Regions from separate parts of the Mesorhizobium sp. P160219 genome, predicted to be linked through region 2. Evidence: riboswitches for the same ligand, from Rfam matches in the RefSeq annotation. Region 2 holds a riboswitch; each other region holds the start of a gene.

Region 1 (7,562 bases), 3.1 Mb from region 2:
CGGCAATGAAGAGATCATGGGCATCGTCACGCGCGAGCTGCGCGTGCGTGAGAGGATGCTGGCGGTGAAGACCAGCTGGCAGCGCTTCGGCCGCCCCGCCGGCATGTACACCGAGCTGGAAGACCGCCATGGCATCCATGGCGGCGACGTCGAGACCTCGTTGATGCTGCATTTTCGCCCGGAGTTAGTCGACATGGCCAAGGCCGACAATTTCGCCTCCAAGGTCGCCCGCGCCGAAACCGAATTTGCGCTGCTGCGCCACACCGGAACGCACGCTTTCGCCTGGATCGCTGGGGATCTCAACCCCAACGGCGTGGTCGGCGATGCCAGCATTGCCACGGCCGAGAAAGGCCGACTGACGGCGGAGCATCAGGCCGACGGCTTCATCACCCTGTTGAAGGATGTGCGCAAGGCGAAGCTTGCCGACTGGCTGGCATAGCGGGCCGCCTTAGCCGCCGATCTTCAACACGAAAGGCGTACCCTCAAAAGCATCGGCGCCGCGTCCGATCGCCTCGATCGCTTCGATCATGCGGCCTTGTCGTGAGAGCAGAGCATCCGCGACGGCGATCAACCGTGGATTGGGTGTCGCGGAGGGCGAAAGCTTCCGCAATGTCTGCGCAAGTTCGACTTCGTCGCGCTTCGGGGCGAGCGCCGCCGCAATGATATAGGCCGAGGCGGTCGAGCGGCTGATGCCGGCATAGCAATGGACGACCATGGGTTTGACGCGGTCCCATTTCCGGGCGAAATCGAGCAGATTGCGCACATGGTCTTCGCCTGGCATGGTCATGCCGTCCTGCGCCACCGCGATGTCGTGCATGACCAGATGCAGGTGGTTTTCCCTCGCGATTGAGGCCGGCCGCGTCACCTCGGTGCCGGCAGCGAGCAGCGACAGCACGCGCTCGGCGCCGCTTTTGGCCACCGTCTCCTCAAGCTTTGCCAGCGAACAGATATGGATCATGGCGCGATCTCCTTCGACCCATCGTCGCGCCGTGCGCCCCAGTCGGCAAGCGCCGATTCAAGCCGCTGCCATTCCTCCTGACTTCCAGGCAGCCCCGCGCGGAGCACCTGGGGACGCTCGGAAAAATGCCTGAGCAATATGCCGCGCTCACCGAGCGTCGAAAACAGCCCCGGTGCATCGGCAAGCCGGAGATAGCGAAACAGCGTCGTGCCGCCGGCGACAGCAACGCCAAAGCGCGAAAGCAGCGCATCGAGCCGCGCCGCATCCTGCGCCAGCCGCCGCCGCATGTCGGCCTGCCAGCCGCTGTCGGCAAGCGCGCGGATGCCGTATTCGAGCGCTGGGCCGGCGACCGCCCAAGGGCCGAATTGCGTTTCAAGCCTTTCGACCGTCGCTGCATCGGAAAGTGCGAAGCCGAGCCGCAGGCCGGCGAGACCGAAGAACTTGCCAAACGAGCGCAGCACGACGATGCCGCCCCGCCCGACATCGCCGGCCAGGCTTTCCGCGTGCGGGCCGACATCCATGAAGGCTTCGTCGACGACCAGCAGACCGCCTATGGCGCGCAATGTCTCGGCAAGCCGAAGCAGCCTTTCCCGCGACACGACTCGCCCGTCGGGATTGTTGGGATTGACGACGATGGCAATTTCGGCTCCGGCAAGCGCCTCGAAATCGTCGACCTCCGCCACCGCATGGCCGGCAATCGCGGCGGCCCTGGCATGCTCGGCATAGGTCGGCCCGAGCACCAGCGCCTTGCCGGGGCTGACCAGCGAGGCGACGCGCGGCAGCAGGATCTGCGTGCCCGGGGCGACCGCCACATTCTCGTCCGAAGGCGCGCCATAGGCGCCGGCCGCGACCCTGGCCAGCTCACGCAGACGCGCCGCTTCCGGCAATCGCGACAGAGCGGTGGCGGGCAGATCGAAAAGCGGGTAGGAGTGCGGATTGATACCTGTCGAGAGATCGACGAAAGGCTGTGGCGCGTGGGGGAAGAGCGCGCTCGCCCGGCCAAGGGATCCACCGTGATCCGCCGCAGCAATCGCTCCATCAGAAAGCTTCATGTCGGTCCTGATCGCTTTCCTGTCACTGGCCATCGAACGCATCCTGGGCTACCCGGACTGGCTGTTCCGTGCCGTTGGCCATCCCGTCACCTGGTTCGGCAGGCTGATAGCCTTTCTCGACCTCCGGCTCAACCGCGACACTGATTCCGACGCGCAGCGTCGTCGCCGCGGCATGCAGGCGCTGCTGGTGATCGTGCTGGTGCCTGCGCTGATCGCCTTCGCCGTGCAAATCGTGCTCTGGCAGCTCTTTCCTGCCGGGATGATCATCACGGCAATTCTGGCCTCGTCGCTACTGTCGCAAAAGAGCCTCACCGAACATGTCGAAGCGGTGGCCGACGCGCTGGACACCGGCGGGCTGGCGCTCGGCCGCATTACGGTCGCCCGTATTGTCGGCCGCGATCCCGAAAAGCTCGACCACGCCGGCGTCAGCCGCGCCGCGATCGAAAGCCTGGCCGAGAATTTTTCCGACGGTATCGTCGCGCCCGCCTTCTGGACCGGCGTTTGCGGGCTGGCCGGCGGCGTCGCCTACAAGGCCGCCAACACCGCCGATTCGATGATCGGTCACCGCACCCCGCGTCATGAAGCCTTCGGCCGGGCAGCCGCACTTTTCGACGACTGGATCAACCTGCCGGCCTCGCGGCTGACCGGCCTGCTGATCGTGCTGGCGGCCTTCGTCGTCAAGGATGCCGACCCCCGCAATGCGTGGCAGGCCATGCGTCGCGACGCCAGAAAGCACCGTTCACCCAATGCCGGCTGGCCGGAGGCGGCGATGGCTGGCGCGCTCGGCTTGGCGCTCGCCGGCCCGCGCAGCTATGGCGGCGTCATCGTCGAGGACGCCTATATGGGCGAAGGCGGCCGCCGCGAGGCCGACAGCACCGACATCCGGCGGGCGCTGAAACTTTACCAGATAGCAGACTATCTGCTGATCGCGCTGTTTGGATTGCTCTCCGCGGTCGTCATCTACCTGGATGTTTTGATCTCGCAGTAGATGCGCCGCCTGACTCACCAAGAGACACGGACTTCCTTGGCGTTTGAATCCACCGCCGCGCCAAATCTTTTGATCGCGTAACCGCCGGCGGCCACTGCCGAGGATTTCAGCACAGGCTCAATCACAAGGAAAAGCTTCTCGGCGTCTGGCCTGTACAGATAGAGGGTGCATTTGCCCTCGCCAAACTCGTCGCCATCAAATTCGCCGACATGCGCATTCGAAACAGCTTGTTCCAACCGATCCTCCAGAACTTGGACCGATTGCCGCTCTTCCGGCGCCCCGAACTGACCGCCGCTCAGAAGAAGATAGACAATTACCGCTTGTTCCAACGGTCATCTCCCGAAGTTAGACCCTCAAAACTCGATTCCCTGCTGCGCCTTAACGCCTGCGGAAAAATGGTGTTTGGTCACGCCCATCTCGGTGACGAGGTCGGCCGCCTCGACCAGCGCCGGCTTGGCATTGCGGCCGGTGACGACGACATGCAGGCCTTCGCGCCGCGCCTTCAGCGCCGCGACCACCTTGTCGAGATCGAGATAGTCGTAGCGCAGCGCAATGTTGAGCTCATCGAGGACGACAAGGCTGACAGAGGGGTCGGCGATCAGCTCCAGCGCCTTGGCCCAGGCGGCTTCGGCCGCCGCAATGTCGCGCTTCAGATCCTGCGTCTCCCAGGTGAAACCCTCGCCCATCGTGTGCCAGACGACACGGTCGCCGAACGCCGCGAAGGCGTCCTTTTCGCCGGTGTGCCATTTGCCCTTGATGAACTGGACGATTCCGACGCGCTTGCCATAGCCGAGCATGCGCAGCGCCAGCCCGAAGGCGGCCGTGGTCTTGCCCTTGCCGGGTCCGGTGTTGACGATCAGCAGCCCCTTCTCGACCGTCTTTTCCGCGACCTCGGCGTCCTGCACCGCCTTGCGTTTGGCCATCTTGGCGCGGTGGCGTTCTTCGTCTTTTGCGTCGATATCGGTCATCTCATTTCACCTTGAGCGGCAGCCCCGCCACCATCAGTAGCACCGTATCGGCAACCGCCGCGACCTGCTGGTTGAGACGGCCGGCGGCATCGCGGAACCGGCGTGCCAGCGCATTGTCTGGCACAATGCCTTGTCCGACTTCGTTGGAGACCACGAACCACGGTCCGCGCGGCCGCGAAAGCACATCGGCCAGCCGCCGGCACTCCCCCTCCAGATCATGATCGGCCAGCATATGATTGGTCAGCCACAGCGTCAGGCAGTCGACAAGCACCGGCTGGTTGTCCGGCAAAGCTTCGAGCGCGCCTGCAAGATCAAGCGGGGCATCGATGGTCGCCCATCCCTCGCCGCGGCGCGAGCGGTGCTGCGCGATGCGCTCGCGCATTTCGCCGTCATAGGCTTGCGCGGTGGCGATATAGGCCCATGGCGGCGGCAACGCCGTCGCCAAAGTTTCGGCATGCGCGCTCTTGCCGGAGCGCGCACCGCCGATGATGAAGGTCAAACTGCGATCAGGCAAAGCTGTCGCGCAGGATGGTTGCGGTGCCGGTGAAGCGCGCGCGCACTATGCCGACAACTGCGCCGAGCACCAGCCAGAACACCAGATTGGTCAGCGTCACCGCCACCACGAACTGATGATGCAGGCCCTCCGGGATCGGCGTTACGAAACTGTCAGGCTGCGGCGCGCCGACAATATGCGGGGCGACGATCAGGACGACGGCGAGCACGGTCAGGGGCGCCGACGTGCGGAAGGTGATAAGGGCAAGACCGATCGCGGTTGCCATCACCGTTGCCCACCACCAGATCTGGCGCTGCATGAGATCGGCCGCCGGCATTGCCGGCAGTTCCGGCGGCAGGCCGAGGCCCGGCGCCAGCGTGAACACGGCAAAGCCGGCCAGACCCCAGAACACGCCCTGGCGCCAGCTGCCGATGCCGCCGGCGAACTCGGAAACCGCCACCAGGACCAGCGCGAACCCGATGCCGGTGACAATGTTGGCGACGACACTGAAGGCGAAGCGCTCGAAGCCGTCGGCCGGCGCCCAGCCTTCGTCCCCCGCCGGCGCGGCTGCTTCAGCCGGGGCTGCGCTGCTCACGGCATTTTCCGCCGGCGCGGCGGTGCTCATGGCATTGGTGTCCGCAGCGTTGGCGGCGGGCGCCGCGGCATGCTCATGCTCATGGCCGCCACCAGCCTTTTCGTAGACCTCCGCCTTGAGGATCAGCGGCACGGTGGCGTAGGCCTGCATGCAGGCGAGAGCGACACCGGCCACGAGCCCTGCGATCGCCGCGATGAACACGACGTTGCGAAACAGGTTCATGATGTCAGATCCTGGTCAGTGGCAGGGAAACGCCATCGAATGGCGATAGTCGTGCGCCGCATTGTGGACCGCATCGATGTGCGAGAAACCGACAACGCCGACGACGAAAATGCCCAGAAACGCGCTAAGCACGAGCTGCATGAAGCGCGACTGCGAGGAGACGGAAGCGCCGAGGGAGACGGAAGCGGTATTCATATCTTGTCCTTTCGCCCTCCACCCGAGGGCATCGAAGTCAGTTCCCTGTCGCCGGCAGGTCTCCTGGCTCGCGGATCAGCGCCCTTCCCCACCTTCCCGAAGAAAAAATCCCCAGTGGCTTGGAGAGGACTACCGCACACAGTTGCGGGGGCAGCCACGGCATTGGGCAACAAGTCAGCCCTCACCGCATTCCCTCTTGGTCCCTAACGGAACCGACGACATGCATGACTATAGGCTGAAACGGTCGCATCCGGCAAACCAAATTCCGCCGGCCAACAGCGCGAATGCGCCATGCGGCGTTACGGGTTCAACGCGGTGATCCGCTCGGCAACCAGCCGCTGCAGCCGCCACAGATGGCGATCGTGAATGCCGCGCTCTTCAAGGTTTTTCACCGTGTTGTAGAGATAGTCGGCGCCCGACCCCCAGTGCCCGCAGGACGTTGCCAGCCTTTCGACGACCTTGCCCTCGTCGAGCGGTCCGGAATAGGTCAGGCCGTTGCGGTTGATGACGAAGGCCAATGCCCTGAGCGGTCCGGCCTCGCTTGCAAGCTTGAGCATGCGCGGCCGGTAGCTTGTCGGCTTCAGCGTGACTTCGCGCCGGAAAAGCCGGCCCAACTGCTCGCGCCGGTTATTGCCGGTCAGCCGAAAGGCGACGCCCTTGCATTGTCCGCCACGGTCCAGCGCCATCATCAGGCCGGGGCTGTCCTTGGTGCCGCGCCAGCGCGTCATGTTCATGCAAAAGGACCGATGCCAGCCGCGCGCCAGCGCAACGCGGTCCTCGACATAATCTATTTCCGGTTTCCAGATCAGCGATCCATAGCCGAACAGCCATAGCGGTTCGCTATCCGGGAGTTCGACCTGGAATTCATCCAGCAGCGCGTCATAGTCGGCGTCATCGAGATGCATCGCGTCCGGATCCGGCCCGGGGTCCCTGATCTCGCGCCAGCAGCGCGCGACCAGCTCCGGCGTAAGCGACATCTGTCGTGCGGCCAATTTCCGAATCCCCCCAATTTCCGAATGTCCCATGTCCACGACATGATTATGCGCCGCGCCTGCAACCGGCAATGCGGCACTCTGATTGACAAACGATTTGCCGGGGTGTCGGCTGACGCTTCATAGGAAGCCAGCCATGCATCCCAGCCCGAGCGAGCGCGACCCCTATAACGGCCTGAGCCGGGCCGAACCGACGCTACCGTCGTCGGCCTATTGGGATAGCGAGGCTTACCAGCGCGATCTCGACGCCATCTGGCACAAAAGCTGGCTGCTCGTCTGCCGCGAGGCCGACCTCGCCCAGCCGCTGGCGTTCAGGACATTCCGCGTCGGCACGCAGGAAATCGTCATTCTGCGGGACGAGACCGGCGAACTGCGCGCCTTCCACAACACTTGCCGGCATCGCGGCTCGCAGCTTTGCCAGAAAAGCGAGGGCCGGCTGAAAGCGCGGCTCATCACGTGCCCCTACCACGCCTGGTCCTACTCGCTGCGCGGCGATCTCGTGCGCGTTCCCTCGAAATCGCTGCCAGATGGTTTCGACAAGGCCGATCATCCGCTCTACCGGGTGGCGCTGTCGGTGTGGCGCGGCTTTGTCTTTGTGAACCTTCAGCAGGCTGCGGCCGGCTCCGCCGGGACCTCCTTCGATCCCGCATCCGGCGACCTCGCCAACTGGCCGCTGGAAACGCTGGTATCAGGCCATGTCCTGCGCAAGGTGATGAACTGCAACTGGAAGATCTTCTGGGAGAACTTCAACGAGTGCCTGCATTGCCCGGGCGTCCACAAGGACCTGTCTCGGCTGGTGCCGATATACGGCCGCGGCCTGATGAGCCGGCACGACGACCCCGACTGGGTCCGCCATGCCGACAATGACGCGCCGGAGTTTTCGGGTGGCCTGCGCGCCGGCGCCGAGACCTGGTCGCGCGACGGACATGCCCATGGCCCGGTCTTCCCGGGTCTGACGGCGGCCGAGCGCGCGGCCGGACAGACCTATGCCACCAACCTGCCCTCGATGTTCATCGTCGGCCATGTCGATTATGTCAGGACGGTGCGACTGATGCCGCTCGGTCCCGAACAGGCCGAACTCACCGCCGAGTGGCTGTTC
Region 2 (7,562 bases):
CAATTGCTGCCCGAGCCCCATAAGGCCGCCACCCTCTGGGTCGTCGCCATGATACTTCGCTACTAATTCCGAAGCTCCCGGAATGGCCTCGATCATGCGCGCGCCGGGACCGTCGGCCGCGTGGCTCCGCAGGAAACCCAGCATTAACCCAACGGCCTTCTCTGCGAGAGCCGGGCCGATGCCGGCACCAGTGGCGATGCGCGGTAAGATTTCTTCCATGCAGGGTCTCTCTCTCTTTGATTAGGTTTACAAGTGGCCGGTCCGGCGCCCCGCGCCCTTGGCCGAACCACAATGGAACTCCACTAAATAGGCCAGCGGAAGTGCTATTGCGCCTAAAACCGCCTCTGTCAACGCAAGCTGCGTCGGAAGTGCGTGTTTCGCAAACCGAAGATCATTGCAATTCACTTCAGTACGCATTGGCAACCGCACAGTTTGCGTTGGCTCGCTTATGGGCCAATGCCCCCCGCCCGTCAAATGATGACGACAACGTGGTCGGCGCCTAGGATCTGTGGATCAAGGTGAGGCAGTTACAGCGGGTGGACCTGCTCAAGCGCGGCGCCGTCGACACAAAGGGCTAGATTGGCGATACTGCGCGTGTTGGCCATGTCTTTCCTGGCGTGATGGGATGTTCGTAGAAGCGGAGCTATATGCCGGTGTGACGGTCCACCAAGGCGGAACGCCTATTCCGATACGAGATCCATACTGTCGTATAGACCGTCGCTGCTTAGGTGTTGAAACCGCCATCGCTGGTGACATCACAATGTGTAGTCGGCGGGTGTCGACAAGGCCGATTGCGTAATCAGCAGGTCAGGAGGAACGAATGAACCCTGACGTTTCAGAAGCTCACTTTTCGCAAGGCGTGCAGCGCACATCGTGCAAGAGATTGCCAGTCTTGCGGATGCTGTCGACTTTCTCAACCTTGGCTGGAAGATCGCAGTGACCGAATCTACGAAGCCGCCCTCAGGGCGTGCTTTGATGCATACAACCGGTTGCCGACCAGGGATACCCCTCCTCCCTGAAGTCCAATCGAGAAGAGCGATCCTTCCAAGAGGGTCCCAGCTCAGCTGCGAAAACAGGTGTGAGACCCCGTCCTCTCCCTCAAGCTGATCTAGCTCAGGGCGTTCATGAGCCGCAGATCGCATAATGGCTGCGTGGACGACGCAGGAAGACCAATTATGAAAATCTTATTCAGTACGATGGCTGTCACCTTGCTGGCACCCACCGCCTTTGCTGCGGATTCGATCCCCACCGACCTCAGAGATACGGCATTGGCCACCTTCACGGCTTTGCCATCCACCACGCCGACAGTCGCCAACAACCCGATCACCCCGGAAAAGATCGCTCTCGGCAAGGCACTGTTCTTCGATCCACGCGTCTCGGCGTCAGGCGTCTTGTCGTGCAATTCATGCCACAACCTGGCCACCGGCGGCGACGACAATCACGAAACCTCGATTGGCCATGGTTGGCAGAAGGGACAGCGCAACGCGCCGACTGTACTGAACGCTGTCTTCAACATCGCCCAGTTCTGGGATGGTCGTGCCGAAGACCTGAAGGCTCAGGCGAAGGGACCGGTCCAAGCCGGGATCGAAATGGCCAATACACCGGGCCAACTCATCGCCACTCTCAAGTCCATGCCGCAATATGTCGAGTGGTTCGATGCAGCTTTTCCGGCTGAAGCCGATCGGGTCACCTTCGACAACTTCGCCAAGGCGATCGAAGCCTTCGAGGCGACACTGGTCACACCTGCCCCGTTCGACAGCTTCCTGAATGGTGATGAGGTTGCCATGACTTCCGAACAGAAACAGGGCCTGGTGCTTTTCATGGACAAAGGCTGCTCGTCCTGCCATGCCGGCATCAACGTTGGTGGGCAAGCCTATTACCCATTCGGCCTCGTGGAACGGCCCAGCGCCGAAGTCCTGCCGGACAAAGACAAGGGCCGATTTGAGGTCACCAATGCAGCCGACGATTCCTATGTCTTCCGCGTGGCGCCGCTGCGCAACGTTGCACTCACCGCGCCATACTTTCATACGGGCAAGGTTTGGGATCTGAAACAGGCCGTCGCCATTATGGGGACCACCCAGCTCGGCGTAGTACTGGCGGACGAAGAAGTTGACCTGCTTGTTGCCTTCCTCAACTCGCTGACCGGAGAGGCACCTGACGTCGCCTATCCCATCTTACCCTCAGAAACGGCGACAACGCCCCGGCCTGTAACGCAGATCTCAGGAAAATAAGGGCCAACTGGCTGCGGACTCGCAATCGAAAATGATTGGCGATTTTTACTTGGCGACACGAATTGCGACGTCCATCTCCCGAATTGGCGGGACGCTAGCGATACCCGGACCCTGCCACCTCGCCCGTAGTCTGCGCGATCAACTGGGGGCGGACAGACGCAGCACCATATATTGTCGCTGCCTGAGCGAACGCGCCAAGCAGTCTACTTTGAGAAACGACGCGTGTCCGATTTGTTCGAGGCGCGGGGCCTGTATGTCCCCAAGGAACCGATATTATAGCGTAGTGCCACATTTATATTTCTGCGGGATTAAGACACGTGCCGTAGGGAAATTGCACATTTGCGCCGAGTGGCTCATTTCCAAGAGTGTGATCGGTTTGGCATATTCCCGGCCGACATCCGCCAGCCGGCAACTCCCCACACGGTGAGGAAGAGAAGCCTCACGCCTGCACTTTCTGCCGGAGCGCGCGTGCTGCAGCGACCATGTTAATGAGGGCAGGGCGGACCTCCTCCCATTTGCGTGTTTTGAGGCCACAGTCCGGGTTTATCCACAGTTGGCCGTCGGACAGTCGCTCGCGGGCAAGCATGACTAAGTCCGAAATCTCGCAGACCTCCGGCACACGTGGTGAGTGAATGTCATAGACGCCGGGACCGATCTCGTTCGGATATTTGGAGCTCGTGAAGGCGTCCAGCAGTTCCATCTTGGAGCGCGACGTCTCAATCGAAATGACATCCGCATCCATTCCAGCGATCGCGTCGATGATCTCGTTGAACTCCGAATAGCACATGTGGGTATGGATTCGAGTCGCGTCCTTTACACCCGTTGAAGCGATCCGGAAGCATTCGACAGCCCAGTCGAGATAGGCTTTCCAGTCAGATTGGCGCAGTGGCAATCCTTCGCGAAACGCGGCCTCATCGATCTGGATCATCCTTGCGCCGGACCTTTCGAGATCCGTCACTTCGTCGCGGATGGCGAGCGCGATCTGGCGGCAGGCTTCGGAGCGGGGTACGTCGTCTCGAACAAAGGACCAGTTGAGAATGGTCACTGGGCCTGTGAGCATTCCCTTCACAGGCTTTTCCGTAAGCGACTGGGCGAATTGCCACCAGCGCACCGTCATCGGATTGCGCCTCGATACGTCCCCGAAGATGATGGGGGGACGCACGTAGCGCGACCCATAGCTTTGCACCCAGGCATGCTGAGTGAAGGCGAAGCCGGACAGCTGCTCGCCGAAATGCTGTACCATATCGTTTCGTTCGAACTCACCGTGCACCAGCACGTCCAGCCCGATCTCTTCCTGCCAACGAATTGCTGACTCGATCTCCTTCTTCAGGAAAATCTCGTAGTCGACATAACTGAGCTGGCCCTTCGCATGAGCGGACCGCGCGCGGCGTACCTGCGGCGTCTGCGGGAAGGACCCGATTGTCGTCGTCGGGAACGGCGGCAGCCCGAGCGTGCCGGCCTGGACTCTGGAGCGCTCGCCAAAAGCGCTCTCTCGTCGTTTCATGCTATGGTCAATGCTGGCGATCCGCCCCTCAACAAGCGGGTCATGGATCTTCGTGGACGTCAAGCGAGTGGCGGCAGCCTCGGCAGAAGCTTTCAACGCGGCTGCCACCGCATCCCTGCCTTTGGAAAGGGCCCGGGCCAGCAAGACCAGCTCGTCGGTCTTCTGGGCCGCGAAGGCGAGCCACGACCTGATGTCGGCCTCGAGTTCCGTCTCCATGCGCAGGTCAATCGGCACATGCAGCATCGAGCAAGAAGGCGCGATTTCGACGCGGTCCAAGGGCCAGCCGGCGACGATCGGTTTGATGCGGTCGAGAATGGCGGGCAGGTTCGCACGCCAGACGTTGCGGCCATCGATCAAGCCGAGCGAGAGCACCAGATCCTTCGGAGCGAGCCGACCCACCGTTTCCAGCTGCTCGGGAGCGCGCACGAGATCAATATGCAGGCCGGCCAGGGGCAGAGAAACCGCGGTTTCGAGATTGTCTCCCAGCGACCCGAAATACGTAGCCAGCATGATCTTCAGCTCGGGCGCGGCTTTCGACAGCTGGCCATAGGCGAATTCGAACGCAGCTCGTTCGTTCGGGTTCAGATCGAGGACAAGCGCTGGCTCATCGATCTGCACCCAGTCGGCTCCCGACAGCTTCAGCCTCTCCAGAAGCTGCTCGTAAACCGGCAGCAGCCGCGGTAGGAGCGCGATGGGACCGAACCCCTCGGCAGGCGATTTCGCCAGCTTGAGGAAGGTGATGGGTCCAAGGATGACTGGGCGTGTGTGAATGCCGAGAGCTTTAGCCTCGAGGAAGTAATCGACCGGCTTCGATGACGAGAGGGCGAACGTCTGATCATCATCGAGTTCCGGCACAATGTAGTGGTAGTTGGTGTCAAACCACTTGGTCATTTCCATCGCGGTTACACCAGGTCCATGAGCCTCCTCCTGGTGACCAGCGTGTCCACAATCCTCCGTCTGACCCTGGTTGCCGCGCGCCATTGCGAAGTAGATGTCAAGTGGGACCTCGCCGCTATTCCAGCCGTACCGGGATGGAACGGCCCCGACCATGGCTGCGGTGTCGAGCACATGGTCGTAAAGCGAGAAGTCGTTCGACGGGATTTTCGACACGCCGCGATCGCGCTGCTCTTCCCAGCTAGCGGCTCGGAGCGCCTTCGACGTCGCAAGAAGGTCGCCAGCGGACGATGTTCCGGACCAGTAGCTTTCGAGGGCGAATTTCAGTTCTCGCCGACGACCGAAGCGCGGCACGCCGAGCGTTGCTACAGGAATTTGCTGAGAGACAGTCATGTCATACCCCGATGGTTGGGGGCGTCGGTGACAAGGAAGGCGCTAGCAGGCCGGCATCAACGCCGGGTTGCAGCGGCCACCGAGACACCCCGCCCGTGGACGTAATTCGCGTGGCAGGTCTCCTGGCTCGCGGGGTCATAGCCTCTACCCGTCTTCCTGAGGGTATTCGCCTCAGTGACATGATTGGGGTTGGCTCGCCGCTAACAGTTGCGGGGGCAGCGCCGGCATCGCACCGGCTTCCCTCTTAGCTCCGCTGCGGCAGCGCCGCACGCGAGAACCACGACACGCAGACAATCACAGCTGTTCGCTCTTTTGTCAATGACGCATAACGAAATGTTTATGTCGCTATGTGATCGCGCTTTTACGCCTTTGTCTAGCATTGTGAAATATTCAGTCTGCTGCCCGCATTCGGCATCGTGGGACGTGATCGCAAGTCAAGTCCGACGGACGCCGCGAGTTCTCCGTTACCTCAGGAACCTTACTGGCCTTCCCCAAGCTGAGCTTCTGGAAAATGCTGGTGACGATCTGGATGACGGTGAATGCCGTCATGGCAAGCACGCCTTGCACCGCTCCTCCAGCGAGCTTCACGGCAGCAGCATGGGTCAGTTCTCCGAAGCGAATGGCTGTCGCTATCAGCGAGCTTTGACACAGTTCCGCCACTGCGGTCATCGCGTCAGTAGGGCGGCTGGTTAGTTGCCGGCGCATCTACAGCAACCCAGCCCCTTCCGCCTCGCGGCGCAAATTCTGCCTTGGCCTTGGGCCGATCTGCTGGATCACCAGGCCGGCCGCCAGCGAGCCAAGGTCGCCGCAGGTCTTGAGGTTGCGGCCCTGCGTGTAGCCATGCAGGAAACCGGCGGCGTAGAGGTCGCCGGCGCCGGTGGTGTCGACCAACTCCTTGATGGCGGTCGCCTCGATGACCACGGTCTCGTCGCCGCGCACGATCACCGAGCCTTTTTCGGAACGGGTGACGGCGGCAATCTTGCAGTCCTTGCGGATCTGAGCCAGGGCCTCGTCGAAGGATTTTGTCTGGTAGAGCGACTTGATCTCGTGGCTGTTGGCAAAGACGATGTCGACAGTGCCCGAGCGCATCAGCTCGAGGAACTCGTCCCGGTAGCGGTCGACGCAGAACGAATCCGACAACGTCATCGACACTTCGCGTCCGGCCTCGTGTGCGAGCTTCGCCGTCTGCCGGATCGCCTCCTTGGCGCGCGGCGGATCCCACAAATAGCCCTCGAAATAGGTAACCTTGGCGCCGGATGCCTTGTCGGCCTCGACATCCTCAGGGCCAAGCTCGACGCAGGCGCCGAGATAGGTGTTCATCGAGCGCTCGCCGTCGGGCGTGACGAAGATCATAGAGCGCGCCGTCGGCGGCTGTCCCTCAAGCGGCCTGGTGTCGAAGGCAACGCCCTGGGCATGGATGTCATGGGCGTAGATTTCGCCCAGCGCATCGTTGGAGACCTTGCCGAAGAAGGCGGCGCGTCCGCCGAAGCTGGCGACGCCCGCCGCCGTGTTGCCGGCGCTGCCGCCCGAGGCCTCGATCGCCGGCCCCATGCGGCTGTAGAGCAGCTCGGCGCGCTTGGTGTCGATCAGGTTCATCGCGCCCTTGATAATGCCGTTGATCTCGAGGAATGCCTCGTCGCACTGGGCGATGATGTCGACAATGGCATTGCCGATGCAAAGCACGTCATAATCCGGCATCAATGTCTCCGCCAAAAAACCCGAGCCGGCTTCTCGCCACGCCTGCCAGGCGCGGGTCTGCCCGGTGGAAATGGGCTTTCCGCTTGCCAATCCGTTCGCCGGCGGCTCTCACGGGGCGGCGAGTCCTGCCTCGCGACGCAATTCGTCCGCCCTGTCTGTCTTCTCCCAGGTGAAATCAGGCTCTTCACGGCCGAAATGGCCATAGGTCGCTGTATTGCGATATATAGGGCGTAAGAGATCAAGCATCTTGATAATGCCTTTCGGTCTGAGATCGAACAACTCAAGAATGAGGCGCTCGATCCTGCTTTCCTCAACCCTGGCTGTCCCGAACGTGTTGACCATGACGGAAACCGGACTGGCCACGCCGATTGCGTAAGCAAGCTGCACCTCGCACACGTCCGCAAGTCCGCTAGCGACGATGTTCTTTGCGACATAGCGGGCTGCATAGGCAGCCGAGCGGTCAACCTTGGACGGGTCCTTGCCCGAGAAGGCGCCGCCGCCATGACGACCCATCCCGCCATAGGAATCGACGATGATCTTGCGTCCAGTGAGACCGCAGTCGCCGCGCGGCCCGCCGACTACGAACCGCCCCGTCGGGTTGACCAGAATTCTGATGCCTTCCGTCTCCAGGTGGGTCGGCAGGACAGGCTTTATGATTTCCTCAATGACGCCCTCGCGGACAGTCTCTTGCGAGACCTGCTCGTCATGTTGCGTCGACACGACGATGGTATCCAGGGCGACCGGGCGCAACCCCTCATAGCGCACTGAGACTTGGGATTTCATGTCAGGACGCAACCAGCCAAGCTGTTGTGCCTTCCGGACATACGCCTGCCGTTTCGTCA
Region 3 (7,562 bases), 710 kb from region 2:
TGCTGGCAGCAAGCGCAGACGACAGCTCGCCCGAAAGCGGTTGCGCCGGTGTTTCGGCTGGTGCAAGCAACCCGAAATCGAGCAGTCGGGCAACGAAGCTTTCGAGGTCGGCCAGGCTTATTTTTGCGGCGGCCGCGGCAGCTCCGACCAGCGCTTCAGTGGCGACGCCGGACGACAAAGCCTGCCAGACCCGGCTGCCGGAATCGGAAAAGCCGAAATACTTACCGTTCGAAAGATCGAGAACGACGGCTTCGCCATCGAATGATTCGAAAACGATGTCCTTGCTTGCGACCGCGTAGACCCGCTGTTGCATCGCTCTGTCCCCCGTTCCATGCGCCCATGAAGGGATGCGCCAGTTTCACGGCCTGCCAGCCCTTCCTAAGTGCGTCTAAATCACTCGGCCTATGCTTGGCAAGACAAAGACCCGCGAACACCGCCTGCGTCGGCGACCGTTGCGGCGAAGTCGACCGGCTCAAGCCTCGATTTCGAGCGCCGACAACGGTTTCGAGCAGCAGGCAAGGATGAAACCGTCATCGATCTCGTGGTCGAGGATGCCGCCATTGTGGCTCATCTCGACTTCGCCGGAGACCTTCTTCACCTTGCAGGTGCCGCACAGGCCGAACTCGCAGGCGGCGGGAATCCGCACGCCCGAGCTGCGCGCGGTCTGCAGCACGGTCTGGCCGGCGACGCAGCCGGCATCGACCTCCGAAAGCGAGAAGCGGATCGGCGTCACGGCTTCGACAGGTGCAGCGATGCCGTCCTCGACCGGGGAGGCAAACGGCGCCGGAATTTCCTCCATCACAGGCGCGGCAAAGCTCTCCTGATGGTATTTCGTCATGTCGAAGCCGGCGGCATCCAGCATGCCGCGCACGGCGCGCATGAACGGATCGGGGCCGCAGCAGAAGATTTCGCGCTCGCGGAAATCCGGAGCCAGCAAGGGCAGCCGGATCGCATCGATGCGCCCCATATGGCCGTACCAGCCTTCGCGGCTGGAACGTTCCTCGATCATGAAGCCGAGCGACAGGCCGGGCATATGGCCGCCGAGCAGTTCGAGTTCCTTGCGGAAGATGATCTCTTCGGCACGCCGCGCGCAGTTGACGAAACCGACATCGGTCCATGGCGCGCAGTCGTTCAGCCAGCGCAGCATCGACATCATCGGTGTCACGCCGGAGCCAGCCGAAATGAACAGATATTTGGCCGCCGGGTGGCTGTGCAACGAGAAGTCGCCCGCCGGTCCATAGGCCTTGACATGCGAGCCGGGCACCAGTTGGTCGAACATCCAGCGTGTGCCGATGCTGCCCGGTTGCGCCTTCACTGTCACCGCGATCGAAAACGGCCGCGATGGTGACGACGACAGCGTATAGGTGCGCATCAGCGGCCCGTCCGGTGTCGGCAGTTCCAGCGTCAGGAACTGGCCCGGCTTGTAGCGGAACCAGGTCTGGTTGTCGGAGCGGAAGGTGAAGGTCTTGACGTCAGGCGCCTCGTCGCTGACGCCGATCACTTCCAGCACCTGCAGCCTATCGTTCCACGGCGCCATCTGGTCGAGATGGCGATAGAGCCCAAGATCCGTCATCGCATTCATCCTCCGGTCCTTCTTCGCCTGCTCCAGCTCACGCGACGCTGCGCAGCGCCGGCCTGCCACCTTCGGCAAGGCGCGGGCCGATGAAGGCCGCGTACCATTCGACGAACTGGATCACGCCGCCCTCGTGCAGCTCCGAATAGGGGCCGGGCTCATAGGCCGGAGACAGGATGCCAAAGGCGTTTTCCTCGACGATGCGGCGGTCCTGGTCGTTGGTCTCGGTCCAGACATGGGTGAGCTCCTCAAGGTTGTAGTCGACCCCCTCGACCGCATCCTTGTGCACCAGCCACTTGGTCGTCACCGCGGTTTCGGTGGCGCTGATCGGCAGCACCCGGAAGGTGACCGCATGGTCGATCAGTATGTGGTTCCAGGTCGTCGGATAGTGGTAGTGCATCAAGGTGCCGATGCGGTCGGCGGCAACAGTGTCGGACAGGTTCTTCGTCACCGCGCGCTTTCCCGACATCGTGTAGCTGACGGCATCGCGCAGCAGCGGCGCGCGGGTGGCGCGGTATTGCCCGGCCGGATCGATGCGGAACTTGCTCGGCAGGCCCGCCGCCTCGCATTTCGCCCAGTGCGCCAGCATCTCCGGATCGCTGTCGGCGCCCTGCACGCCGGTCACCGTCGGCGCTTCGGGGAATGTCTTGCACAGCTCTGGATGATTGCCGGCGCAGTGATAGCATTCGCGGTTGTTTTCCCAGACCAGCTTCCAGTTGCCCTTCTCGATGATGGTGCTCTCGAAGGCGACCTTGGCTTCATTCAGCCCGTGCGGCTTGAGGTAGGGCTCTATCATGGCGCGCATCGGCGCAAAGTCGGCAGGTTCTTTTGCCAGGCAGATGAAGATATAGCCGCCGACGCTCTCGCAGGCGACGGGCTTCAGGCCGAACTGGCTCTTGTCGAAACCGTCGGCCATCTGGCGGGCAAACAGCAGCCGGCCGTCAAGCTCGTAGGTCCACTGGTGATAGGGGCAGACAAGCTTTGCCGCCATGCCCTTCTCAGTGTTGCAGACACGGCTGCCGCGATGGCGGCAGGAATTGTGAAAGGCGTTGATGTTGCCCTTCTGGTCGCGGACCAGCACCACCGGATAATCGCCGATCTGCACGGTGATATAGCTGCCGGGCTTCGGCAGTTCGCAATCATGGCCGATGAACAGCCAGTCGCGATACCAGATAAGCTCCATGTCGAGCTTGAAATAGTCCGGGTCGGTGTAGAAGGGCTGTTCCAGCGAAAAGCCTTGCTTGCGGCCGTTCAGGAGCCTCAGCATGTCGTTGCGCGTATCCATAGTTCTGTCCTCGTGGTTTAAGGACTGAACTTGGTGGTGATGGAGGAAGGATCGGACGCAGGCCGGCGCGGCGCCGGACATGCACTATCCACCTCTTGACCGCCCACCGCGATCAGTCGAGTCTATGCATCTCGGGCTGGTTTCCGGGCTCTGGAGTTGTCCTTGCGGACCATCGCGACACCTTCCCAGGCTCTTGCCCAGTGGTCTCCCGTTGCGACTTCAACTCCACCACCGTTGCGGGGGCAGCGCCGGATTCTGACCGGCTTCCCAATTCTCCGCTGCGTCGTCACGAAGCGGCACCTGAGATGCGATCATCTAATCACGGCAGCGATCGCGACGTCGGCATGAAAGCGACATCATATCCATGCGGCGCGACACGCGCGGCTTACGCCCCCCGCCCCCGGGTCAAAGAGCTGAGACGTTTCTTGCGACGCCATCATCGCCGTTTCGAATCGCTGCCGATCCAGTTCGATCGCGGGCAAAAATGGCTCAACGGTATCGAAAAGTTACTATTAGCAATCTCTAATCGAACCGAACGGTTCGTTTCTGTTGACAATGCGTGCAGGACAGTGTGAACGACGGCCCGGAAACCGACATCGGAGCGAACCACTCGGTTCGGCATAAGCGACTGAAAACAATGCGATAAATGACCATAGAGGAACTTCATGGCACAATTTCAAGGTGCAGGACCGTGGTCCACACGGAACAACTTCGTGATTGGAAACCAGCCTATGGCTTTCCCACATCGGGGCTGTCCGAACGACGCGAATTCCTCCCAAGACACGCCGCTAGACGGACAGACAAACTGGAGTACTAAAAATGAAAAAGATCATCCTCACTGCCGCAGCCGTTTTGGCGATCACCGGCAGCGCCTTCGCCGGTAGCGACAATTACGGTTCCAATGGTGCGAACCAGCCAGCCGTCTCGGTCGACAGCTCGTATACGGCTTCCATTCAGAAGCCGGCGCACGCTGACAAGCAGCCTGTCGTTCAGGGCGCCGACCGCGACCTCTACGGCAATCGCTGATCCCGACCAAAGAAGGGCGGCTAACCCGTCGCTCTCGGGATCCCAAAAAATTCAGGAGTATTTGAAAATGAAAAAGATCATCCTTGCTGCCGCCGCCGTTTTGGCCATCTCCGGCAGCGCTTTCGCCGGCAGCGACAACTACGGTTCGAACGGCGCCAACCAGCCTGCGATTACGTCGACCGATAGTGGCCATACGGCTTCGGTTGAGAAGTCGGCTCCAGCCGAGCAGGCGCCTGCCCACGGTGCCGACCGTAACCTTTTCGGCCGCTAAAAGCCGGTTTCCAGCACGTGGCGGGCTTATCCGCTGCAGCTGGCGGCATCAGAAAAATTCAGGAGACTAAAATGAAGAAGATCGTTCTTGCCACCGCAGCCGTTCTGGCTGTTTCGAGCGCTGCCTTTGCCGGCAGCGACAATTATGGCTCCAATGGCGCCAACCAGCCGGCCGCTGCCGTCGACACCACCCGCACTTCGTCGACCGGCACCAACTCGGCGGTCTACAAGCTGCTGAACTCGTCGGACGACCAACAGAAGTTCGTTCCTCAGAGCAGCGACAGGGATCGGTTCGGCAACAACTAACAGCCGAAGCTTAAAAAAAGAGCGGCGGGCCTAGCCCGCCGCTCTTTTTTCATGCCTGTACAACGCAGCTATCTCAAGCCGCCTTCACTTCCACCGGCTTGAGCGAGAAGGAGTGCCCATCGGCGTCGAAGATGTGCAGGTCCCCGGCATCCGCGGTCAGTCGCAGCTTTGCCCCGCGCTTGACCTCGACATTGCCGGGCAGCTTGGTCACCAACGGCAGGTCAGCGCGGCCGATATCGACATAGACAAGCTGCACCTCGCCGAGTTGCTCGACATAGTCCACCACGCCCTCGAAAAGATATTCCGCGCCGGTGGCGGCCGACAGATCCTCCGGCCGCACGCCGAAGCTGACTGCCGCACCCTTTGCTGACGCCGGCGTTGCGATCGGCACCGTTGCCTTGCGGCCGCCGACATGGCTGACGATTGTCGGGTTGCCCGTCCTGTCGATTGTCGCCGGCAGGATGTTCATGGCCGGCGAGCCGATGAACTGGGCAACGAACAGATTGCCGGGCTTCTTGTAGAGGTCCATCGGCGTGCCGACCTGCTCGATATGGCCATCCTTCAGCACGACGATGCGGTCGGCGAGCGTCATCGCTTCGACCTGATCGTGGGTGACGTAGATCATGGTCGTGGCAGGCATCGATTCCTTGAGCTTGGCGATCTCGATGCGGGTCGCGACGCGCAGCGCCGCGTCGAGATTCGACAGCGGCTCGTCGAACAGGAACACTTTCGGATTGCGCACGATGGCGCGACCGATGGCGACACGCTGGCGCTGGCCGCCCGACATCGCCTTGGGCAGGCGGTCGAGATATTTGGTCAGCTGCAGGATTTCGGCGGCCTGCCGCACCCGCTTGTCGATCTCGGCCTTGCTTTCCTTGCCGATCTTCATCGAGAAGGCCATGTTGTCGTAGACGGTCATGTGCGGATAGAGCGCATAGGACTGGAACACCATGGCAATGCCGCGCTTGGAAGGCGGCACGTCGTTCACCACCTCGCCGGCGATCTTCAGCTCGCCGGAGGTGATCTCCTCAAGCCCGGCGATGGACCGCAGCAAGGTCGACTTGCCGCAACCCGACGGGCCGACGAAGACGATGAACTCGCCCGACTTTATGTCGAGGTCGATGCCGTGGAGAATGTGCAGATTGCCGTATGATTTCTTCACCTGTCTCAGCGTGACATCGGCCATAATTTCCTCCCAGTGATTTCCCTAGAGAACCTGGATTTCCTCAAAAAATCCAGTTTCGTCAAAAACTCAGTCGATGCGCCCGAACCAGGCGCCGTAGCCGCCGAGGCGGATGGAACCTGTGCCGGATTGTCCCGAAAAACCGTGCCCGGCCAATGGCAGCAGCGCCTGACCACCGAGATCGACCTCGGCCGGCTTGCTGGCCAGATTGAAGACGCAGACGATCTGCTCATTGCCCTCACGGCGGGTGAAGGCGACGGTGTCGCCCTCGCTTTCGATGAACTCGATGTCGCCTTTGGCCAGGGCCGGATGCTGGCGGCGGAAACCGAGAAAGCGCCGGTAGTGCTCGAGCAGCGAGGCCGCGTCGCCCTGCTGAACATTGACCGCTTGCGACAAGTGCTTGCCCGGCACCGGCAGCCAGGGCTTGGCCGTCGAAAAGCCGGCATTGCTGGCGGTTGCATCCCACACCATCGGCGTGCGGCAGCCGTCGCGGCCCTTGAATTCGGGCCAGAAGCGAATGCCGTAGGGGTCCTGCAGATCCTCGAACTGCAACTCGGCTTCGCCCAGCCCAAGCTCCTCTCCCTGATAGAGGCAGACCGAACCGCGCAGCGACATCAGCAGCGCCGAGATAACCTTCAGATAGGCGGCCGGGTCGGCCTCGTCGGCGGCCCAGCGCGAGGCCGGACGCATCACGTCGTGGTTGGAAAAGGCCCAGCACGACCAGCCGTCGCTGGCGACCTTGCCGAAGGCTTCCAGCACCTGGCGCACCTTGGCGGCGCTGATCTTTTCCGGCGCCAGGAAATCGAAGGAATAGCACATGTGGACGCGTTTGCCGCCGGCGGTGTAGGCGGCGACCACTTCCAGCCCACGCTGCGAATCGCCGACTTCGCCGACCGCGGCGGCCGCCGGATATTCGTCGAGCAGCGCCCGGAACCGTTCGAGGAAGGCAAGGTTTTCCGGCCGGCTCTTGTCGTAGATATGGTCCTGGTAGTTGTAGGGATTGACCGCAGGTGCTGTCTGGTCGTTGCGCTCTTCGGGCGGCAGCGGCGGATTGTTCTCCAGCCCCTGGCTGTGGAAGTAGAAATTGATGGTGTCGAGGCGGAAGCCGTCGACGCCGCGCTCCAGCCAGAAGCGGGTGACGTCGAGCAGCGCGTCCTGGACTTCCAGATTGTGGAAGTTGAGGTCCGGCTGCTCGGACAGGAAATTATGCAGATAATATTGCTGGCGGCTGGTGTCCCACTGCCAGGCCGAGCCGCCGAAGATCGACAGCCAGTTGTTGGGCGGCGTGCCGTCCGGCCTGGCGTCGGCCCAGACATACCAGTCGGCCTTGGGATTGCTACGGCTGGCGCGGCTCTCCTTGAACCATGGATGGTTGTCGGCGGTGTGCGACAGCACCTCGTCGATCATCACCTTGAGGCCGAGGTGATGGGCTTCCGCAACCAGCGCGTCGAAATCGGCGAGCGTCCCGAACATCGGGTCGACGTCGCAATAGTCCGAGACGTCGTAGCCGAAATCCTTCATCGGCGACTTGAAGAAGGGCGAAATCCAGATGGCGTCGACGCCGAGCGAGGCGATGTAGGGCAGCCTGCGGATGATGCCCTTGAGGTCGCCGATGCCGTCGCCATTGGAGTCCTGATAGGAGCGCGGATAGATCTGGTAGATCACCGCGCCCCGCCACCAGTCGCGATCGACGGCGAGATCGGGCTTCGAGGTCGCCTTCAAAGCGGCTTGCATAAGTCTCAACCTCCTTTGACCGAGCCGGCCAGCAGCCCGCGGACGAAATAGCGCTGCAGCGAGAAGAACACGATCAGCGGCACGATAATGGTGACGAAGGCCGATGTCGTCAGGATTTCCCAGTCGCCGCCGCGCGAGCCGAGCAGCGCGTTGAGCTTCGCGGTCAGCACGATCTGGTCCCCTTC
Region 4 (7,562 bases), 3.2 Mb from region 2:
CGCACCTCGACGAAACCGGTCAGCGGGAAGTCCTTGCGCAGGGGATGGCCCTCGAAACCGTAGTCCGTGAGGATGCGGCGCAGGTCCGGATGGCCGGAGAACAGCACGCCATAGAGATCGTAGGCCTCGCGCTCATACCAGTCGGCGCCGGGATAGACAGCGGTGAGCGACGGCACCAGCGTCTCTTCGTCGGCCTGCACCTTGATGCGGATGCGCAAATTCTGCTTCGGCGAAAGCAAATGATAGACGACATCGAAACGCTTGACGCGCGACGGGTAGTCGGCGCCGCAGATATCGATGATCGAAATGAACTGGCAGCCCGAATTGTCACGCAGGAAGCTTGTCACCTCGATCAGATTGTCTGTAGCAACCGAGATCGTCAGTTCGCCATAGGCAAGCACCGCATCGGTGACGCGGCCCGGCAGCTTTTCGCCGAGATAGGTCGACAGTTCGCTCAGGGATGCGGCCATGGGTCTACCGTTCGATCGTGCCGGTGCGGCGGATCTTCTTCTGCAGGAGAAGAATGCCGTAGAGCAGCGCTTCGGCGCTCGGCGGGCAGCCGGGCACATAGATGTCGACCGGCACGATGCGGTCGCAGCCGCGCACCACCGAATAGGAATAGTGATAATAGCCGCCGCCATTGGCGCAGGAGCCCATCGAGATGACGTAGCGCGGCTCCGGCATCTGGTCGTAGACCTTGCGCAAAGCGGGGGCCATCTTGTTGGTCAGCGTTCCCGCCACGATCATTATGTCCGACTGGCGCGGCGACGCGCGAGGAGCCACGCCAAACCGCTCCAAATCATAGCGCGGCATCGAGGTGTGGATCATCTCGACGGCACAGCAGGCGAGACCGAAGGTCATGAACATCAGCGAGCCGCTGCGTGCCCAGGTGATCAGCGCCTCGGTCGAGGTGACCAGAAAACCCTTGTCGGCCAGTTCATTGTTGATCTCGAGGAAGAACGGATCGTCGGAACCGACCGGACGTCCGGTATTGGGGTCGATCAGGCCTTTGGGCTTCGGCGCGACGAGCGTTTCGGAACTGTCGTTCAATCCCATTCCAGCGCTCCTTTTTTCCACTCATAGGCAAAGCCGATGGTCAGCACCGCCAAAAACACCATCATCGACCAGAAACCGAGCATGCCGATCTTCGAGAACGACACCGCCCACGGAAACAGGAAGGCCACTTCCAGATCGAAGATGATGAACAGGATCGACACCAGGTAGAAGCGGATGTCGAATTTCATCCGGGCATCGTCGAACGAGTTGAACCCGCACTCGTAGGCGGAAAGCTTCTCCGGATCGGGATTGCGATAAGCCACCAGGAACGGCGCGATGATAAGCGCCAGGCCTACAACTGCGGCCACGGCGATGAAGAGGACGATGGGCAGGTATGAACTGAGGAGTACGTTCATGCTCGGCTTTCCGTTGGCGGCCAATCCACTTTGATTACAGCAACCAACCCTAATGCGGAAGCGCGACAGTTTAACCGCTGAACCGTTTTAGGTGCCTTTGCTGCAACGCGGCGAGGGTTAGCGCACGGCTTTCAGCGAAGCAAGTCAAACCTTGTTCAAAAGACAGTGCTGGACGGCAGGCCGGGAAAAACTGGTCCGATCTCCTCCTGTTTGATTTCCTTCATCTTTCACTCCACTTTTGTCTCCTGACACATCTCCCGCCATTTGCCTGCTAGCATGACCGGAATCGCCGGCTAAAGTCGGGAAAATGGTTCGAGGCAAGACACTTTGACGAAGGACAAAATCTCACTCCCCGCGGCCAGGCGCATCGCGCTCGCCGCGCAAGGATTTCTCGATCCCCGCCCGGTCGGCACGCCCGATCGCCGCCACCTCGCCCGCGTGCTGTCGCGCACCGGCTTGCTGCAGATCGATTCCGTCAGCGCGGTGGTGCGCGCCCACTATATGCCGCTCTATTCGCGGCTTGGCCCCTACCCGCTGGCTTTGCTCGACAATGCGGCCATCACCCGCAAACGCACGGTGTTCGAATACTGGGCGCATGAGGCCTCGTTCCTGCCGGTCGAGACCTACCCGCTGATGCGCTGGCGCATGCAGCGGGCCGAGCAAGGCGACGAAATGTATCTCGGCCTCGCCAAATGGGGCCGCGAGCACGCCGCCTATATCGAAGAGATCTACCGCGCGGTCGCCGAGCGCGGCCCGATTGCCGCTTCGGCACTGGAAGGCCAGAAAGGTTCGGGCGGCTGGTGGGGCTGGAGCCACGCCAAGCACGCCTTCGAATGGCTCTTCTGGGCCGGACGCATCACCACGGCGCACCGCCGTGGCTTCGAACGCTTCTATGACCTGCCCGAGCGCGTGCTGCCGCAGGCGATCCTCGATCTGCCGGTGCCGGCCGCCGAGGACGCGCACCGCGAATTGCTGCGCATTTCTGCCCGCGCCCACGGCATCGCGACGTCGGGTGACCTGCGCGATTATTTCCGCTTGTCGCCGGCCGACATGAAGGGCCGGTTGGAGGAACTGGTCGAGATGGGCGAGTTGCTGCCGGTAAACGTCGAAGGTTGGGACAAGCCGGCTTACCTCTATAGGGACGCCCGCCTGCCGCGAAAGATCGAGGCCCGCGCCTTGCTGGCCCCCTTCGATCCGGTGGTCTTCGAGCGCGCGCGCACCGAGCGTCTCTTCGATTTCCGCTACCGCATCGAGATCTACACCCCGGCCGACAAGCGGCAATATGGCTATTACGTGCTGCCTTTCTTGCTCGGCGACAAGATCGTCGCCCGCGTCGACCTCAAGGCCGACCGGCCTGCGAGTGTCTTACGCGTCCACGCCGCCTATGCCGAAGCAGGCGCACCGCCTGAGACCACCGCACAGCTTTTCGAGGAACTAAAGGAGATGCAGGGCTGGCTTGGCCTTGAGCGCATCGAAGTGACGCCGGCCGGCAATCTGGGGCCGGCATTGGCTAGCGAGAGAGATGGCCAACCCTTGCAGCGTCTGTCATAGACGCCTCAATAAGCCTCGTAGGTTGTGCAATGGCATCGGACAAAGTGCTCGACATGATCCATGGCGCCCTCATTGCGCATGGAATAGATGCAGTCCGCAGAGATAGGGACGTCATGCTCCAATCGAAGCAGCTTCGGTTTGAGGCTGAGGTGTTCGAGACGAGTTCTGACCGGCTGGTCCTGGAAATCTACATTTTTTCTCCGCTGCTTGATGTTCAGCCGGTCATTGAATCCTTTGCTGGCTTCGGCGACACGCGCGAACAGGAACTGAACCAGGCGTTTGAAAAGTTTCTCCGTGGTGTTTTCCATGTGGCCATTGAGGGACTGGCCGATCACGTCTGCGAGAACATGCAGGCCGAAATAGAGCTTTGGCAGCGAAGCAGCGCCAGTTGGAAGATCTGGCGAAAAGATGCCCGCTGGAAAATCTATAGCGGCCCGGTCATTTCCCAGGCCACAACCGAGCTATGCTCGCTGACACCAGGCTATCCAGCATTCTATGCCAAGCTGGAAAAGCTGTTCACAGCTTCGGTACCCCCCGGAAGCCATTTTGTCCGGACCTTTCTGGCAGGCTTGAAGGGCACGCTGATTAGTGCCGAAGTCCTTCTGGACAACGCGGTTTGGCATGAGGGACAGAATCTGGCTGTCGGTCATGACTGGGACTATAGCGATGGCTATCAAGCTATCCGACAGGTCATCCTGGCACTGCCGGAAGCCGGGACATGACAGCCCCTGCCGACATCGCCATGTCGTAGCCGTGCGTTGACACCGCTGCCTGCAAAAGCCTAAATCCGCTCCAGACGGTCCCCTGCCCGCAACGGCAAGGGCCAAGAGGGAATGCGGTGCGGGACGAAAAAATCCCAAATCCGCGGCTGTCCCCGCAACTGTAAGCGAAGAGCCAAGGCCGAAAGCCACTGGGTAACACCGGGAAGGCGGCTAACCAAGGCAATGACTCGCGAGCCAGGAGACCTGCCGTCTGAGACAAAGTATCCGATCGCCTGGCGGGTTTCCGGGCAAGGAGCACGGTTTTTGGACCAGAACAGCAGTTTTTCGGCTGGCACAACGGACATTGCGTCCGGCGACAACGACGCCCTGACCGGCGTGACCGTCATCGTCTGCGCCTCCTGCCGCGATGAGACCGGTTCCGACGCCCATCCGCGCGCCGGCGAATTGCTGGCTGAGGACACAGGCCGCGCCGCTGCCGGCGATATCCGGGTCCGCACCGCCGAATGTCTCGGCAATTGCAAGCGCCGCCTCAGCGCCGCGATCCTGCGCGATGGCTGCTGGAGCTATGTCTTCGGCGATCTGACCGCAACCAGCGGCGCCGACCTCGTTACCGGCGCAAAGCTCTTCGCGACTTCGGCCGACGGCCTCATCCCGTGGCGCGGCCGGCCCGATAGCCTCAAGCGCGGCCTCGTTGCCCGCATCCCACCCCTCGACATGCTGAAGGACTGACGATGAACGCTTCAAACCCGGCCGCCAACCTCTCCCGTGTTCCCTGCACTGTCGTTACAGGCTTCCTCGGCGCCGGCAAGACGACGCTGGTCCGCCATCTCCTGGAAAATGCCGGCGGCAAGCGCATCGCCATCATCGTCAACGAGTTCGGCGACATCGGCATCGACGGGGAAATCCTGAAAGGCTGCGGCATCGACACCTGCCCCGAGGAAAACATCGTCGAACTGGCCAATGGCTGCATCTGCTGTACAGTCGCCGACGATTTCGTGCCCGCCCTCGACAAGATCCTCGCGCTGACACCGAAGGTTGACCACATCCTGATCGAGACCTCGGGCCTGGCTCTGCCCAAGCCGCTGGTCCAGGCGTTCCAGTGGCCGAGCGTGAAGAGCCGGGTAACCGTCGACGGTGTCATCGCCGTGGTAGACGGCCCGGCGCTGGCCGAAGGCCGCGTCGCCAACGACATGGACGCTTTGCAGGCACAGCGCGCTCAGGACGAGACGCTCGACCATGACGATCCTGTCGAAGAAGTGTTCGAGGACCAGATCGCCTGCGCCGATTTGATCATCCTGTCGAAGAGCGATCTGATGGACGCCCCCGGTTCGGCCCGCGCCAACGCCATCATCAATGAACATTCCGCCCGCGCGGTAAAAATCGTGCCGACTGCGCATGGCAAGGTCGACCCGTCGGTGCTGCTTGGCCTCGGTCTCGCCGTCGAAGACGACATCGAGAACCGCAAGTCGCATCACGACGGCGCTTTCGATCATGAGCATGACGATTTCGACACCTTCATCGTCGACATCCCCTCGATCGCCAATCCCGACGACCTGGCCAAGCGCGTCGCCACCGCCGCCGAACAGGAAAACGTGTTGCGTGTAAAAGGCTTCGTCGATGTCGGCGGCAAGCCGATGCGGCTTTTGCTGCAGGCCGTCGGCCCGCGCGTCAATCATTACTATGACCGCGCCTGGGCGGCTGAGGACGACCGCCGCTCGCGTCTTGTCGTCATTGGCCTGAAAGGACTGAACCGCCCGGCGATCGAGCGTATACTCGCCGGCTGATCCAAACCACGAGCCGAAATGCATATACTCACCACCACATCCGCCTCGCTCGACGATCTCGCCGAGCCCGTCGATCTCGGGCAGACGCCGGCGGATATCGTGGCGCTGTCCTTCACCGACAGCGACCTCGCCGGCCTCGCGGCGGCGTGGAAGGCCGATGCCGCCCGCCTGCCGTCGATGCGGCTGGCGGCGCTGCGCGACCTGCGCCATCCCATGTCCGTGGACCTCTGGATCGACAGCGTCGCCCGCCACGCCAAGGTGATTTTGGTGCGCATCCTCGGCGGCTACGACTGGTGGCGCTATGGCTGCGACCAGCTTGCCGCGACTGCCCGTGCGAACGGCATCAAGCTGGCGCTGCTGCCGGGCGAGAGCCACGACGAGGATCTCAGGCTGATCGAAGCCTCGACGCTGCCGCGCGAGGATCTGGACGTCCTGCTTGGTTATTTCCGCGAGGGCGGACCGGAGAATATGGCAGCACTGATGCAGCGGCTGGCGGGGTTGGCTGGGCAGGATGCGGCGGCGGCTGAGCCGGTCAGCGTGCCGAAAGCTGGTTACTACGAGCCTGGCCGCGGCGTCGTAGGCAAGTTGGATTTTGCCGATGTCGGCGTTCCTTCACACCCCCCTCTGTCCTGCCGGACATCTCCCCCGCAAGGGGGGAGATCAGCCGGCGCGGACCTCGGCACTTTTTCTGCCCAGCCGATAATAGATTCCTCTGCAACATCCCCGATTGGCGAAAGCGTCGATGAGAGCACAATCTCCCCCCTTGCGGGGGAGATGTCCGGCAGGACAGAGGGGGGTGGGCGGGAACTCGGCGCAGACAACATCAACTCTCCCATCATCCCCATCCTCTTCTACCGCTCGATGCTGCTGGCCGCCGATGTCGCGCCAATCGATGCCCTCTTTGATGCACTCCGCCAGCGCGGCATGAGACCGGTCCCGATCTTCGTCTCCAGCCTCAAAGACCCGACCTCCCTGGCCTTCGTCGAAACCGCACTGGCCTCGCTCAACCCCGCCGCCATCATCACCGCAACCGCCTTCGCCTCCGGCGCCGAACCCGGCGTCCAAACCCTGTTCGACCGCGCCGGCGTGCCGGTCTTCCAGGTCATCGTCGCCACCACCCGCCGCGACGTCTGGGACAACAACCAGCGCGGCCTGGCGCCCGCCGACCTCGCCATGCATGTCGTGCTGCCCGAACTCGACGGCCGTATCCTTGCCGGCGCGATTTCCTTCAAGGGCGAGAGCGAGACCGACCCGGCGCTCGGCCACCGCGCTTTCGCCAACCGCCCGGAACCGGATCGCGTGGCGCAAGTGGCGGACAGGCTAGCGGCGTTCACACGGTTGCAGCAGACGCCCCGCGCGACGCGTAAGTTGGCGATCCTCATTCCGGACTATCCGAGCGCGCCCGGCCGCACTGGCTATGCAGTGGGCCTGGATGTGCCGTCCAGCGTGCTGGCCATGCTGCATGACCTGAAGGAGCAGGGCTATCGCGTAGACGGGATTCCAGAAACGCCGCGTGCGCTGCTGGATGCGTTGGGGCGGAGCGATGGTGGGCTGGGGCTGGATGAGTATCTGGACTTCTCAAAGGATTTGCCGGCTGAGGCACTGGCTGCAGTCGAGGCGGCATGGGGCGCTCCTTCACCCTCCCCCTTGTGGGGAGGGTCGGTTCGCGACATTCGCGAAGCGGATAGCGCGAAACGGGGTGGGGGTAGCGGTGCACCACCCCCACCCGGCGCTGCGGGCCACCCTCCCCACAAGGGGGAGGGTAAGAGCGGCTTCCCCTTCCGCGCCGCCACCTTCGGCAACATCACTGTCGCTCTCGCCCCCGACCGTGGCCGCTCGGCCGACCGCCGCGCCGATTACCACGACCCGACGCTCCCTCCCCGCCACAACCTCATCGCCTTCGGCCTGTGGCTGCGCAAATCGCTCCGCATCCATGCTCTCATCCATGTCGGCGCTCATGGCACGCTGGAATGGCTGCCCGGCAAGACGGTAGCGCTCTCACAAAACTGCTTCCCCGAGATCGTCACCGGCTCGTTGCCCGTCATTTACCCCTTCATCGTCTCCAATCCCGGCGAAGCGGCGCAGGCGAAGCG

The links. A riboswitch is a leader RNA that binds a small molecule or an ion and turns the genes downstream of it on or off. The one in region 2 is predicted to bind cobalamin.
Region 1: it holds a riboswitch for cobalamin, as region 2 does, so the genes downstream of both, AC3EMP_RS24635 (CbtB domain-containing protein) here and metE (5-methyltetrahydropteroyltriglutamate--homocysteine S-methyltransferase) in region 2, are expected to answer to the same signal.
Region 3: it holds a riboswitch for cobalamin, as region 2 does, so the genes downstream of both, AC3EMP_RS06325 (aromatic ring-hydroxylating oxygenase subunit alpha) here and metE (5-methyltetrahydropteroyltriglutamate--homocysteine S-methyltransferase) in region 2, are expected to answer to the same signal.
Region 4: it holds a riboswitch for cobalamin, as region 2 does, so the genes downstream of both, AC3EMP_RS24920 (DUF1636 family protein) here and metE (5-methyltetrahydropteroyltriglutamate--homocysteine S-methyltransferase) in region 2, are expected to answer to the same signal.

The regions. Positions count from the first base shown of each region.
Region 1 is NZ_JBYNWG010000001.1:5,066,342-5,073,903, forward strand. It holds gene AC3EMP_RS24595 (creatininase family protein) at 1-439, shown strand, start outside; gene AC3EMP_RS24600 (tyrosine phosphatase family protein) at 449-958, opposite strand; gene cobD (threonine-phosphate decarboxylase CobD) at 955-2,010, opposite strand; gene cbiB (adenosylcobinamide-phosphate synthase CbiB) at 2,009-2,998, shown strand; gene AC3EMP_RS24615 (hypothetical protein) at 3,013-3,327, opposite strand; gene cobO (cob(I)yrinic acid a,c-diamide adenosyltransferase) at 3,352-3,966, opposite strand; gene cobU (bifunctional adenosylcobinamide kinase/adenosylcobinamide-phosphate guanylyltransferase) at 3,968-4,480, opposite strand; gene AC3EMP_RS24630 (CbtA family protein) at 4,473-5,276, opposite strand; gene AC3EMP_RS24635 (CbtB domain-containing protein) at 5,292-5,471, opposite strand; cobalamin riboswitch at 5,508-5,703, opposite strand; gene AC3EMP_RS24640 (gamma-glutamylcyclotransferase) at 5,771-6,463, opposite strand; gene AC3EMP_RS24645 (aromatic ring-hydroxylating oxygenase subunit alpha) at 6,600-7,562, shown strand, end outside.
Region 2 is NZ_JBYNWG010000001.1:1,966,329-1,973,890, forward strand. It holds gene AC3EMP_RS09550 (hypothetical protein) at 1-219, opposite strand, end outside; gene AC3EMP_RS09555 (cytochrome-c peroxidase) at 1,176-2,231, shown strand; gene metE (5-methyltetrahydropteroyltriglutamate--homocysteine S-methyltransferase) at 2,671-5,022, opposite strand; cobalamin riboswitch at 5,118-5,319, opposite strand; gene AC3EMP_RS09565 (adenosine kinase) at 5,728-6,720, opposite strand; gene metK (methionine adenosyltransferase) at 6,829-7,562, opposite strand, start outside.
Region 3 is NZ_JBYNWG010000001.1:1,258,202-1,265,763, reverse strand. It holds gene AC3EMP_RS06335 (PqqD family protein) at 1-313, opposite strand, end outside; gene AC3EMP_RS06330 (FAD-binding oxidoreductase) at 473-1,573, opposite strand; gene AC3EMP_RS06325 (aromatic ring-hydroxylating oxygenase subunit alpha) at 1,611-2,858, opposite strand; cobalamin riboswitch at 2,976-3,177, opposite strand; gene AC3EMP_RS06320 (DUF680 domain-containing protein) at 3,678-3,884, shown strand; gene AC3EMP_RS06315 (DUF680 domain-containing protein) at 3,952-4,155, shown strand; gene AC3EMP_RS06310 (DUF680 domain-containing protein) at 4,227-4,460, shown strand; gene AC3EMP_RS06305 (ABC transporter ATP-binding protein) at 4,534-5,646, opposite strand; gene bglA (beta-galactosidase BglA) at 5,713-7,377, opposite strand; gene AC3EMP_RS06295 (carbohydrate ABC transporter permease) at 7,383-7,562, opposite strand, start outside.
Region 4 is NZ_JBYNWG010000001.1:5,124,746-5,132,307, forward strand. It holds gene AC3EMP_RS24895 (NADH-quinone oxidoreductase subunit C) at 1-470, opposite strand, end outside; gene AC3EMP_RS24900 (NuoB/complex I 20 kDa subunit family protein) at 475-1,056, opposite strand; gene AC3EMP_RS24905 (NADH-quinone oxidoreductase subunit A) at 1,047-1,412, opposite strand; gene AC3EMP_RS24910 (winged helix-turn-helix domain-containing protein) at 1,740-2,963, shown strand; gene AC3EMP_RS24915 (DUF6348 family protein) at 2,993-3,685, shown strand; cobalamin riboswitch at 3,744-3,950, shown strand; gene AC3EMP_RS24920 (DUF1636 family protein) at 3,989-4,414, shown strand; gene cobW (cobalamin biosynthesis protein CobW) at 4,417-5,469, shown strand; gene cobN (cobaltochelatase subunit CobN) at 5,488-7,562, shown strand, end outside.